3 regions of the Allokutzneria multivorans genome follow, and region 1 is predicted to be linked to each of the others. Evidence: riboswitches for the same ligand, from Rfam matches in the RefSeq annotation. Region 1 holds a riboswitch; each other region holds the start of a gene.
What was found. A riboswitch is a leader RNA that binds a small molecule or an ion and turns the genes downstream of it on or off. The one in region 1 is predicted to bind S-adenosylmethionine.

Region 1 (3,267 bases):
TGCCGTCGTACTCCCGGCCGAGCAGCGCCATCAGCACGATGAGCGCTCCACCGACGCAGATCGCCGAGTCGGCCACGTTGAACACCGGCCACACCGAGCCGTCCGGGGCGAACAGCGACAGGAAGTCGACGACGTGCCCGTGCAGGAAGCCCGGCGGGCGGAAGAGCCGGTCGCCGAGGTTGCCGAGGGCTCCGGCCAGCACCAGGCCCAGACCGGCCGCCCAGCCACCGGAGCGCAGGCGCGGCGCGAAGTACAGGATCGCCAGCACCACCGCCGCCATGATCAGCGACAGCACCCAGGTGTAGTCGGCGCCGATGGACCACGCCGCGCCGGGGTTGCGGACCAGCACCAGGTAGAGCCCGCCGCCGAACAGGCGCACCGGTTCCTGGCCCTCCAGGGACGCGACCGCCCAGAACTTGGTGACGATGTCCAGCGCCAGCACCACCGCGGCCAGCGCGGCGAACAAGCCGAGCCTGCGCGGTGGCGGCGGTGGTGTGCTCTCGGTGCTCACCGGGTCATTGTCGCTCACCCGGTCATTGTCGCTGATCAGAGATCGGCCAGGAACGGCGGCAGCGGCCGGGGGTCGTTGCGCGGGGTCCAGCGGCCGTCCACGAGCTCGTACTCCCACTTCGGGCCGTCCGCGACGATCCGCCGCAGCGCGCCGACCACGCGCGAGACGTGCTCGGAGTTGTTGCCCAGGCCCAGGCTGACGCGCAGCGCCCGGCCACCCTCGGAACCGCTCCCGGCGATCAGCCGCTTGGTGGCGATGTGGGCGCAGAACGCGCCGTCGCGCACGCCGATGCCGTACTCCGCCGACAGGATCGCGGCGAGCAGCCCGGCGTCGTGGCCGTCGACGGTGAAGCTGACAACGCCGACGCGGTCCGGCGCCTCGTCCCCGAACAGGGTCAGCTCGCGGAAGCCGGGCACCGTGGCCAGACCGGCCTTGAGCTGGGTGAACAGCTTGTCCTCGTGCGCCTTCACGTCCTCCCAGCGCTGCCGCGCCAGGACTCCGCAGGCCACGGCGAGCGCGTGCACGCCCACGACGTTGGGCGAGCCGGCCTCGTGCCGCTCGGGCACCTTCGACCAGCTCACGCCCAGGTGGTCGCCCCAGTCGACGACGTTGCGGGTGGCTCCGCCGCCGATCAGGTACGGCTCGGCCTGCTGGAGCCAGTCGGAGCGGCCGACCAGCGCGCCCGCGCCGAACGGGGCGTAGAGCTTGTGCCCGGAGAGCACGACGTAGTCCACCTCGGCGGCGCTGGCGTCCACCGGCCGGTGCGGAGCGAGCTGCGCCGCGTCGAGCACGGTCCGCGCGCCGTGCGAGTGCGCGCACCGGACGAGGTCGTTGACCGGCCACACCTCACCGGTCACGTTGGAGGCGCCGGTCAGCACCACCAGGCGCGGGCCGACCGGAGCGGACTTGAGCGCCTCGTCGAGCACGCGGACGGCCTCGGCGGGCGTCGCGGGGGTCTGCAACCGGTTCACCCGGGGACCGCGCCACGGCAGCAGCGCGGCGTGGTGGTCGGTGTCGAAGACGAAGACGCTGGTGCCCTTGGGAACGCTGCGCGCCAACAGGTTCAGCGAGTCGGTGGTGTTGCGGGTGAAGACCACGGCGTCGGTCTGGCGGGCTCCGACGAAGCGGCGGACGGCGTGCCGGGCCTGCTCGTAGATGCGGGTGCAGACCTGGGAGGCGAAGCCCGCGCCGCGGTGCACGCTGGCGTACCAGGGCAGCAGCTCGTCGACGGCGTCGCGGACCTGCTCCAGGCACGGGGCGCTGGCGGCGTGGTCGAGGTTCGCGTAGGGCACCAGCTCGCCCGTGACCAGCGGAACCGTCAGGCGCGAGCCCACGACGGAGGGAACCGAGGAACGGATGGGGGCGAACGCGAGCGACACAGCGACCTCCGTGAGTCCGTGGGACTCGCCGGGAGGGAGTCCGCGCTTGCTCACCGCGTTGCGCGGTGAACCAGGTCCTCACCTAGAGCACCCCACCGCGGTTGGAGGGTTGCCGACCAGCAAGCTAGGGCTTGTCGCTGGCACTCATGACCTTGCGATCGAAAGTAGCCGAGGACGCGCCAACGCGCCAGACCCCGTCCAGATCCTGGAACGCGACCTGCGCCACAGCTGACTGGAGCCGTTGCGGCGCAAGGGAATCAGTCCCCCGACTCGCCCTTCCAGCGCGCGTAGCGACCCGCGCGGTCGATGGCGCGGACCCGTCGTTCGGCGCCCTCGCGCACCTCCTCGGTGGCCACGATCAGCAGCTGGTCGCCCACCTGGATGCGCGTGGTGGGCTGCGGCGTGAACCCGGCCTTGCCGCGCACCACGAGGCTCACCGTCGCGCCGACGGGCAGCCTCAGCTCGGTGATGTAGACGCCGTGCAGCTTCGAGCCCTCCGGCACGCGCACCTGCAACAGCTCCGCGCCCAGCTCGTCCAGCGGCGCCGAGTCGACCTCGACCTGCTGCGGCTCACCTCGGCGCACGAGCCCGAGCATCCGCGCCACCAGCGGCAGCGTGGTGCCCTGGATCAGGGTCAGCACCACGACGAGCACGAACACCACGTCGATCAGCTGCTGCGCGCCGGGGACGTCCTGGGTCACCGGGATCAGCGCGAGCACGATCGGCACCGCGCCGCGCAGCCCCGACCACGACAGGAAGACCTGCTCCCGCCAGGGCACCCGGAACGGCAGCGCGGCGGCGAGCACCGACAGCGGCCTGGCGACCAGCACCAGCACCGCGCCGGTGATCAGCGCCGGGATGATCACGCTCGGCAGCCGCCCCGGCGAGGCGTAGAGGCCGAGCAGCACGAACAACCCGATCTGGGAGAGCCAGCCGAGCCCTTCGGCGAAGGACAGCGTGTCGCTGCGGTGCGGGAGCTTCGCGTTGCCCAGCACCAGTCCCGCGACGTAGGTGGCGAGCAGTCCCGAGGCGTGCAGCTCCTGGCCCGCCGAGTACGCGAGCACGCACACCGCGACTGTCGCAAGTGGATAGAGACCGGTCGCGGGCAACGCCGCGCGGCGCAACGCCTGACCGCCGAACCACCCCAGCGCGATGCCGACGACCGCGCCCACGCCGAGCTCGTAGACCACGAGCGCGGGTGTCCACCAACTGGCCGTCTCCGTGCTGGCGAGGAGGACGACCGCGATGTACACCGGCGCGTCGTTGAGACCCGACTCCAGCTCCAGGGTTCCGGAGATCCTGCGGTGCACACCGAGTCCGCGCAGAACGCTGAACACCGCGGCGGCGTCCGTCGAGGACACCACCGCGCCCCACAGC
Region 2 (3,267 bases), on a different contig from region 1:
GCGCCTGGCCGAGCGCCTTCTTGACCTTCCACGGCGGCATGCCGAGCTGACCCGCGAGCTGGAACGGGTCCGCCCGCCCCACTCCGGCCACCCTGGCGATGGTGCGCACCGCGTCGGCCAGCGCGTCGGCGAGCAGCACGTGCGGAACGCCCAGCTGCAACGCCCAGCGCAGCGATTCCAGCGCGGCGGTGCGGTCGCCGGTAACGGCCTTCTCCGCCACCGCGAAGCCGGTCATCTCGGCACGGCCGCGGTGGTAACGGCGCACCGCCTGCTCGTCGACCTTGCCGCCGGTGTCCGCGACGAGCTGCGAGGCCGCGGCCGCCAACTCGCGCAGATCGTTGCCGACCGTCTCCATCAGCGCCGCGAGCGCGGGCCCGTCGATCTTGCCACCCGCGCGCCGAACCTCGTTGCGCACAAAGGATTCCCGGTCACTGGCCTTGGTCAGCTTCGCGCACTCCGCGACCGCCGCCCCCGCCTTGCGCAACGCGGCGGGCAGCTCCTTGGCGAGCTTGCCGCGCCCGCCCCCCGTGTGCGTGAGGACCAGGGTCACGCCCTCGGCGGGGTCGCGGATGTAGGAGAGCACCGCCTCGGCGATCTCCTTGCCCGCGTCCTGGGCCGCCTCCAGCACGATCACCCTGCCCTCCGCGAACAGCGAGGGGCTGAGCAGCTCGACCAGTTCGGGAGGGGTGAGATCGGTCACCCGGACCCGGCGCAGCTCGGCCTCCGGATCGGCCTGCCTCGCGGCGTCCAGCGTGGCCCGCACGGACCGCTCGACGAGGAGCTCTTCCTCTCCGATGACCAGGTGCAACGGGGCTGGCGCTGCGGCGGGAGCACTCACCGCGCCATCCTCGCACGAGGGTCGGACGGCGCGGCCGCCGCGCACGTCCCGCATCATGGGCAACGGTGGCTCTCCCGTGGGACGTTGCCGTAGCGTGACCACCGGACGGCCGCCGAAGGGCGCGCCTCCGCACAGCACCACCACAACTGAACAGCTCATCCAGAGGGGTAGAGGGATCGGCCCTACGACACCCCGGCAACCGACGCCAGACCACGCGGGATCTCCGCGAGGCCACCGGCGATCACGGTGCCAAATCCGGCCCGCACGAGCGGGAAAGATGAGGAGAGACCTCGCGATGACGACCATCGAGGCGCGCCGCAGCGCCCACCAGTTCGACCTCGGCCCGGCCCGCGCCCTGGTGTGCCGCGAATGCGGCAACGAGGTGCCGCTCGCCGCGGAGTTCGCGTGTGCGGAGTGTTTCGGCCCCCTTGAGGTCGGCTACGACTTCGGCAAGATCACCCGCGCGGAGATCGAGGCGGGGCCCCGCTCCATCTGGCGCTACCGCAACCTCCTTCCGGTGCCCTCGGACGTCCAGGAGCACCCCAACACCGATCCGGGCCTGACCCGGCTGGTCAAGGCCGACCGCCTGGCCGCCGCGCTCGGCGTGCGCAAGCTGTGGGTGAAGGACGACACCGGCAACCCCACGCACTCCTTCAAGGACCGCGTGGTCGCGGTGGCGCTCGCCGCCGCGCGCCAGCTCGGGTTCACCGTGCTGGCCTGCCCCTCCACCGGCAACCTGGCCAACGCCGTCGCCGCGGCAGCGGCGCGGGCGGGCTGGGAGTCGGTCGTGCTGATCCCCTCCTCTCTCGAGCGCGCGAAGGTGCTCACCACCGCCGTGTACGACGGTGCGCTGATCGCCGTCGACGGCAACTACGACGACGTGAACCGGCTGGCCACCGAGCTGGCCGCCGACCACGAGGACTGGGCGTTCGTCAACGTCAACGTCCGCCCGTACTACGCGGAGGGCTCCAAGACCCTCGGCTACGAGGTCGCCGAGCAGCTCGGCTGGCGCCTGCCGCAGCAGATCGTCGTGCCGGTCGCCTCCGGTTCGCAGTTGACCAAGGTGGACAAGGCCTTCCGCGAGCTGGGTGAGCTGGACCTGGTGGAGCCGACCCCGTACCGGGTCTTCGGCGCCCAGGCCACCGGCTGCTCCCCCGTCGCCGCCGCGTTCCAGGCGGGCCACGACGTGATCCAGCCGGTGAAGCCGGACACGATCGCCCGCTCACTGGCGATCGGTGCTCCCGCCGACGGTCCCTACGTGCTGGACACCGTGCGCCGCACCGGAGGTTCGGTGGAGCACGTCAGCGACGAGGAGGTCGTCGACGCGATCCGCCTGCTGGCCCGCACCGAGGGCATCTTCGCCGAGACCGCGGGCGGCGTGACCGTCGCGACGGCGAAGAAGCTCATCGAGTCCGGCCAGCTCGACCCGGACGCCGAGACCGTCCTGCTGATCACCGGCGACGGCCTGAAGACCCTCGACGCGGTGGAGGACAAGATCGGCCCGCGCGCCACCGTGCCGCCGTCGAGCGCCGCCGTCCGCGAAGCACTCGGCCTCTGACAGGTCACGGCCTCTGACAGGTCACAGACAAAGCGTCACCGGCAAAGCGTCACTGGCAAGCGCTCACCGCCTGGGCGGTGGCCGTGGTTCTCCTCTCCGTGCGGTCGCCAGACCATCGCGGGTGGCCAGAACGGCGACGTCACCGTCCAGGTCGGTGCGCAGGACGCGCACTCCGGCGAGCGAGTGCAGGACCAGTGGGCTCGGGTGGCCGTAGTCGTTGCCCGCGCCCACGCAGATCAACGCGACTCGGGGCCGCACCGCGCCCAGGAACCGGGGCAGGCTGTAGCGGGACCCGTGGTGCGGCACCTTGAGCACGTCCGCGCTGACGTCCACTGTGGACGCCAGCAGCTCGGCTTGCGTGGCCAGTTCGATGTCTCCGGTCAGCAACATCCGCCCCGCTGGTGTGTGCGCCCGCAGCACCAGTGAGGCGTCGTTGACCACGGTCCCCGGCAAGGGTGTCTCCGAAGTCCGCGGTGCCGGAGACCTCAGCGGTGCCAGCACCTCCAGCGCCAACCCGGGCCACTCCAGCCGCTGACCGCGACTCAGTTCGATCAACGGAACTCCCGCCGCCGCAACGGTGTCACGCACCTCCTTCATCGCCCAAGCGGGCTCTCTCAGTGGCCCGACCGCGACCGCTCCCACAGATCTCTCCGCGAGCACCGCCGCGAGCCCGCCGATGTGGTCGGCGTGCAGGTGGCTCAGCACCACCACAGGAACGCGATCAACGCCCAGCCGATCCAGACAAGCGTTGACCGCCAACGGTTCTGGCCCGGTGTCGACCAGGACCGCGCGCCCGGGCTCAGCGACCGCCAGCACCACGGCGTCGCCCTGCCCGACGTCACACGCCACCGCCGCCCAGCCGTCAGCGGGC
Region 3 (3,267 bases), on a different contig from region 1:
CCGCCGATGTGCGGCGACTGGCCGGAGAGCTGGGGGTTCGGCCGACGAAGAAGCTGGGCCAGAACTTCGTGCACGACCCGAACACCGTGCGCAGGATCGTCAACGGCGCCAACCTCACCGAGGACGACGTGGCGCTGGAGATCGGCCCGGGGCTCGGCTCGTTGACGCTGGCGCTGCTGGACGCGTGCAAGGCCGTGGTGGCGGTCGAGATCGATCCCGTGCTCGCGTCCCGCCTGGAGCAGACCGCTGCCGAGCAGGCCCCCGCCCACGCGGACAGGCTGACCGTCCTGCCGGCCGACGGCATGAGGGTCACCGCCGCGGACTTCGCGCAGCCGCCGACCGCGCTCGTGGCGAACCTGCCGTACAACGTCTCCGTTCCCGTCGTGCTGCACCTGCTGGCCGAGCTGCCGTCGTTGAAGCGCGGGCTCGTGATGGTCCAGGCGGAGGTCGCAGACCGCCTCGCGGCGCGCTCCGGCAGCAAGATCTATGGCGTGCCCAGCGTCAAGGCCGCCTGGTACGCCGATGTGCGCAAGGCCGGACCGGTGCCGCGCGCGGTGTTCTGGCCGGTGCCCAACGTGGACTCGGCGCTGGTGTCCTTCGTGCGAAGAGAAGAACCGTCCACTGTGGACCGCCAGGCCGTTTTCTCGTTGGTGGACGCGGCTTTCGCGCAGCGGCGCAAGACGTTGCGGGCCGCGCTCGCCGGCTGGGCGGGCTCCGCCGCCGTTGCGGAGCAGTGTCTCGTCGCGGCGGGCATCGACCCCTCGACGCGCGGGGAGCAGTTGGACGTCGTGGACTTCGCGCGCATCGCGCAGGCCCGTACCTCACTCTGAGACTGGTATCACCATTCGGGAATAGTTCACGTTCGCGGCGCGTTCACCTGCACGTTCGGCCGTGAGTGTGACGTGCCGAACGATCCACCGCTTGAGACCCGAAACGACTTGCCTCTGTCCGTCATCGTCGGTTCTACTGTTCGCAGCAATCCATCCCGAGCGGCCGAGAGACCTGGCTCAGCGACGCCGCAGCAACCACCCGGAAACGGGCAGGTGCTAACGCCAGGACCGATGGAGTCCTCATGTCTCGCCAGCCGATGTCCGCACGTCGACCCAACCTGGTCCGTCGACGCTGTGTCGACCAGTGCCTCCGCACGGTGAGTGGCTGTCGCCGCGCATTCCGCGCCGCCGCCTGACCACCTCTCACACCCCACCCCCTTAACCGTCCACTGTGGACGGTCTCGGAGCGCTGCCGTCACGAGCGGCAGCCGTGCCATGGAGTCATATCGTGATCACTGTTGAGAACCTGACCAAGAGCTTTCCCGGAAAGGGGGGCGAGGTCCGCGCGTTGGACGGCGTCTCCCTGGAGGTTCCCGCCAACACGATCCTCGGCGTCGTCGGCACCAGCGGTGCCGGCAAGTCGACCCTGGCCCGTTGCATCGCGCTGCTGGAGCAGCCGGACTCCGGCTCGATCCGGGTGGACGGCACCGACCTGGTCAGCCTCTCCGGCGCTTCGCTGCGCGCGGCCCGCAGGCAGATCGGCGTCGTCCCGCAGAACGACTCCCTGCTGCGCCAGCGCACGGCGGCGGGCAACATCGCGCTCCCCCTGGAAGCCGCGAAGGTGCCCGGTCCGCAGCGCAAGCAGCGGGTGGCCGAACTGCTGGAACTCGTTGGCCTGTCGGACAAGGCGGCGAACTACCCCGACCAGCTCTCCGGTGGTCAGCGGCAGCGGGTGGCCATCGCCCGCGCGCTCGCCGCGAGCCCCTCGGTGCTGCTGGCCGACGAGCCGACCTCGGCGCTGGACCCGGAGACCACCGGTTCCGTGCTGACCGTGCTCGACCGCGTGCGCTCCGAACTGGGCCTCACGGTCCTGGTGGTCACCCACGACATGGCCGTGGTCCGCCGGATCTGCGACGACATCGCCGTGCTGGAGCACGGTCGCGTCGTGGAGAACGGCAAGGTCCTCGACCTGATCTCCGAGCCCGGCAGCCGCACCGCCTCGGCGCTGCTGCCCGAGCTGGACCAGGTCTCCCAACAGCACACCGCCAAGTACGACCGGGTTGCCGACGTGGTGCTGGTCGGCTTCGCCGCGGTCGGCGCGCTGTTGCCGGAGGCCGCGAGCCGCCACGACGTCGAGCTGTCGCTGCTCGGCGGTGGCATGACCCGGCTCAACGACACCCCCGTCGCCCGCTTCCGCATCGCGCTCAACGGCGAGCGGGCCGACGCCGCCCTCAAGTGGATCGGCGAGCGCGGCGCCGTCGTCCGCCACAAGCCCACCCTGGTTGCGGGGACTGCTGCGTGAGAACCGAAACACCCTGGTCCACCGTCTTTGAGCTGCTCGCGGAAACGGGGTGGGAGACGCTGTACATGGTGGCCCTCTCCGCCGTGTTCGCGTTGATCGGCGGCCTGCCGCTGGGCGTGCTGCTGCACGTCACCTCGCCGGGAGGACTGCGCCCGCAGGCGCTGACCTACCGGTTGCTCAACTTCGTCGTGGACATCGGCAGGTCACTGCCGTTCGTGATCCTGCTGATCGCGTTGCTCCCGGTGACGCGCTCGATCGTCGGCACCACGCTCGGCAGCACCGCGGCCGTCGTTCCGCTGACGGTCGGCGCGATCCCGTTCCTCGCCAGGCTCGTCGAAGGCGCGCTGCGCGAGGTGGACACCTCCGTCGTGGAGGCCGCGATCACCACCGGGGCAACCAAGCCGCACATCGTGCGCGGCGTGCTGCTCCGCGAGGCCGCGCCCGCACTGGTCGCCGGGATCGGCGTCACCGTGATCGCGTTGATCGGCTACTCCGCCATGGCGGGCGTGGTCGGCGGCGGCGGTCTCGGTGACCTCGCGATCCGCTACGGCTACCAGCGCTTCGACACCAAGGTGCTGATCAGCACCGTCGTGGTGCTCGGCGTCTTCGCCCGCCTCGTGCAGTTCCTCTTCGACCTCGGCTCGCGCGGCATCGACCGCCGTCGCCGGGTCACCGCCTGAGCCTCTTCTTCTCTTTAAGGACAACGAATTCCCATGCGTCGTATCCGCACGCTCGCCGCCGCCGCAGTCGTCACCGCCAGCGCTCTCCTGCTGGGTGCCTGCGGAGGTGCGGACCCCGCGAAGGACCCCAACGCCGCCATCCGCGTCGGCGTGAGCCCCGTCCCGCACGCCGAGATCCTGCGCTACGTCGCGGACAACCTGGCCAAGGACAAGGGCATCAAGGTCGACGTCGTCGAGATCAGCGACTACGTCACGCCGAACACCGCGCTCGCCGAGGGCCAGCTGGAGGCCAACT

Region 2: linked by a shared signal. The riboswitch ahead of thrC (threonine synthase) and the one ahead of ABD798_RS29025 (aminotransferase class V-fold PLP-dependent enzyme) in region 1 are both predicted to bind S-adenosylmethionine.
Region 3: linked by a shared signal. The riboswitch ahead of ABD798_RS10155 (methionine ABC transporter ATP-binding protein) and the one ahead of ABD798_RS29025 (aminotransferase class V-fold PLP-dependent enzyme) in region 1 are both predicted to bind S-adenosylmethionine.

What each region holds. Positions count from the first base shown of each region.
Region 1 covers NZ_BAABAL010000019.1:245,881-249,147, forward strand. Annotated here, with positions in the region: gene lspA (signal peptidase II) at 1-529, opposite strand, end outside; gene ABD798_RS29025 (aminotransferase class V-fold PLP-dependent enzyme) at 547-1,890, opposite strand; SAM riboswitch class IV at 1,928-2,042, opposite strand; gene ABD798_RS29030 (potassium/proton antiporter) at 2,148-3,267, opposite strand, start outside.
Region 2 covers NZ_BAABAL010000017.1:426,641-429,907, reverse strand. Annotated here, with positions in the region: gene holA (DNA polymerase III subunit delta) at 1-838, opposite strand, end outside; SAM riboswitch class I at 991-1,122, shown strand; gene thrC (threonine synthase) at 1,134-2,396, shown strand; gene ABD798_RS22925 (DNA internalization-related competence protein ComEC/Rec2) at 2,460-3,267, opposite strand, start outside.
Region 3 covers NZ_BAABAL010000006.1:99,088-102,354, reverse strand. Annotated here, with positions in the region: gene rsmA (16S rRNA (adenine(1518)-N(6)/adenine(1519)-N(6))-dimethyltransferase RsmA) at 1-830, shown strand, start outside; SAM riboswitch class I at 978-1,068, shown strand; gene ABD798_RS10155 (methionine ABC transporter ATP-binding protein) at 1,279-2,292, shown strand; gene ABD798_RS10150 (methionine ABC transporter permease) at 2,289-2,972, shown strand; gene ABD798_RS10145 (MetQ/NlpA family ABC transporter substrate-binding protein) at 3,006-3,267, shown strand, end outside.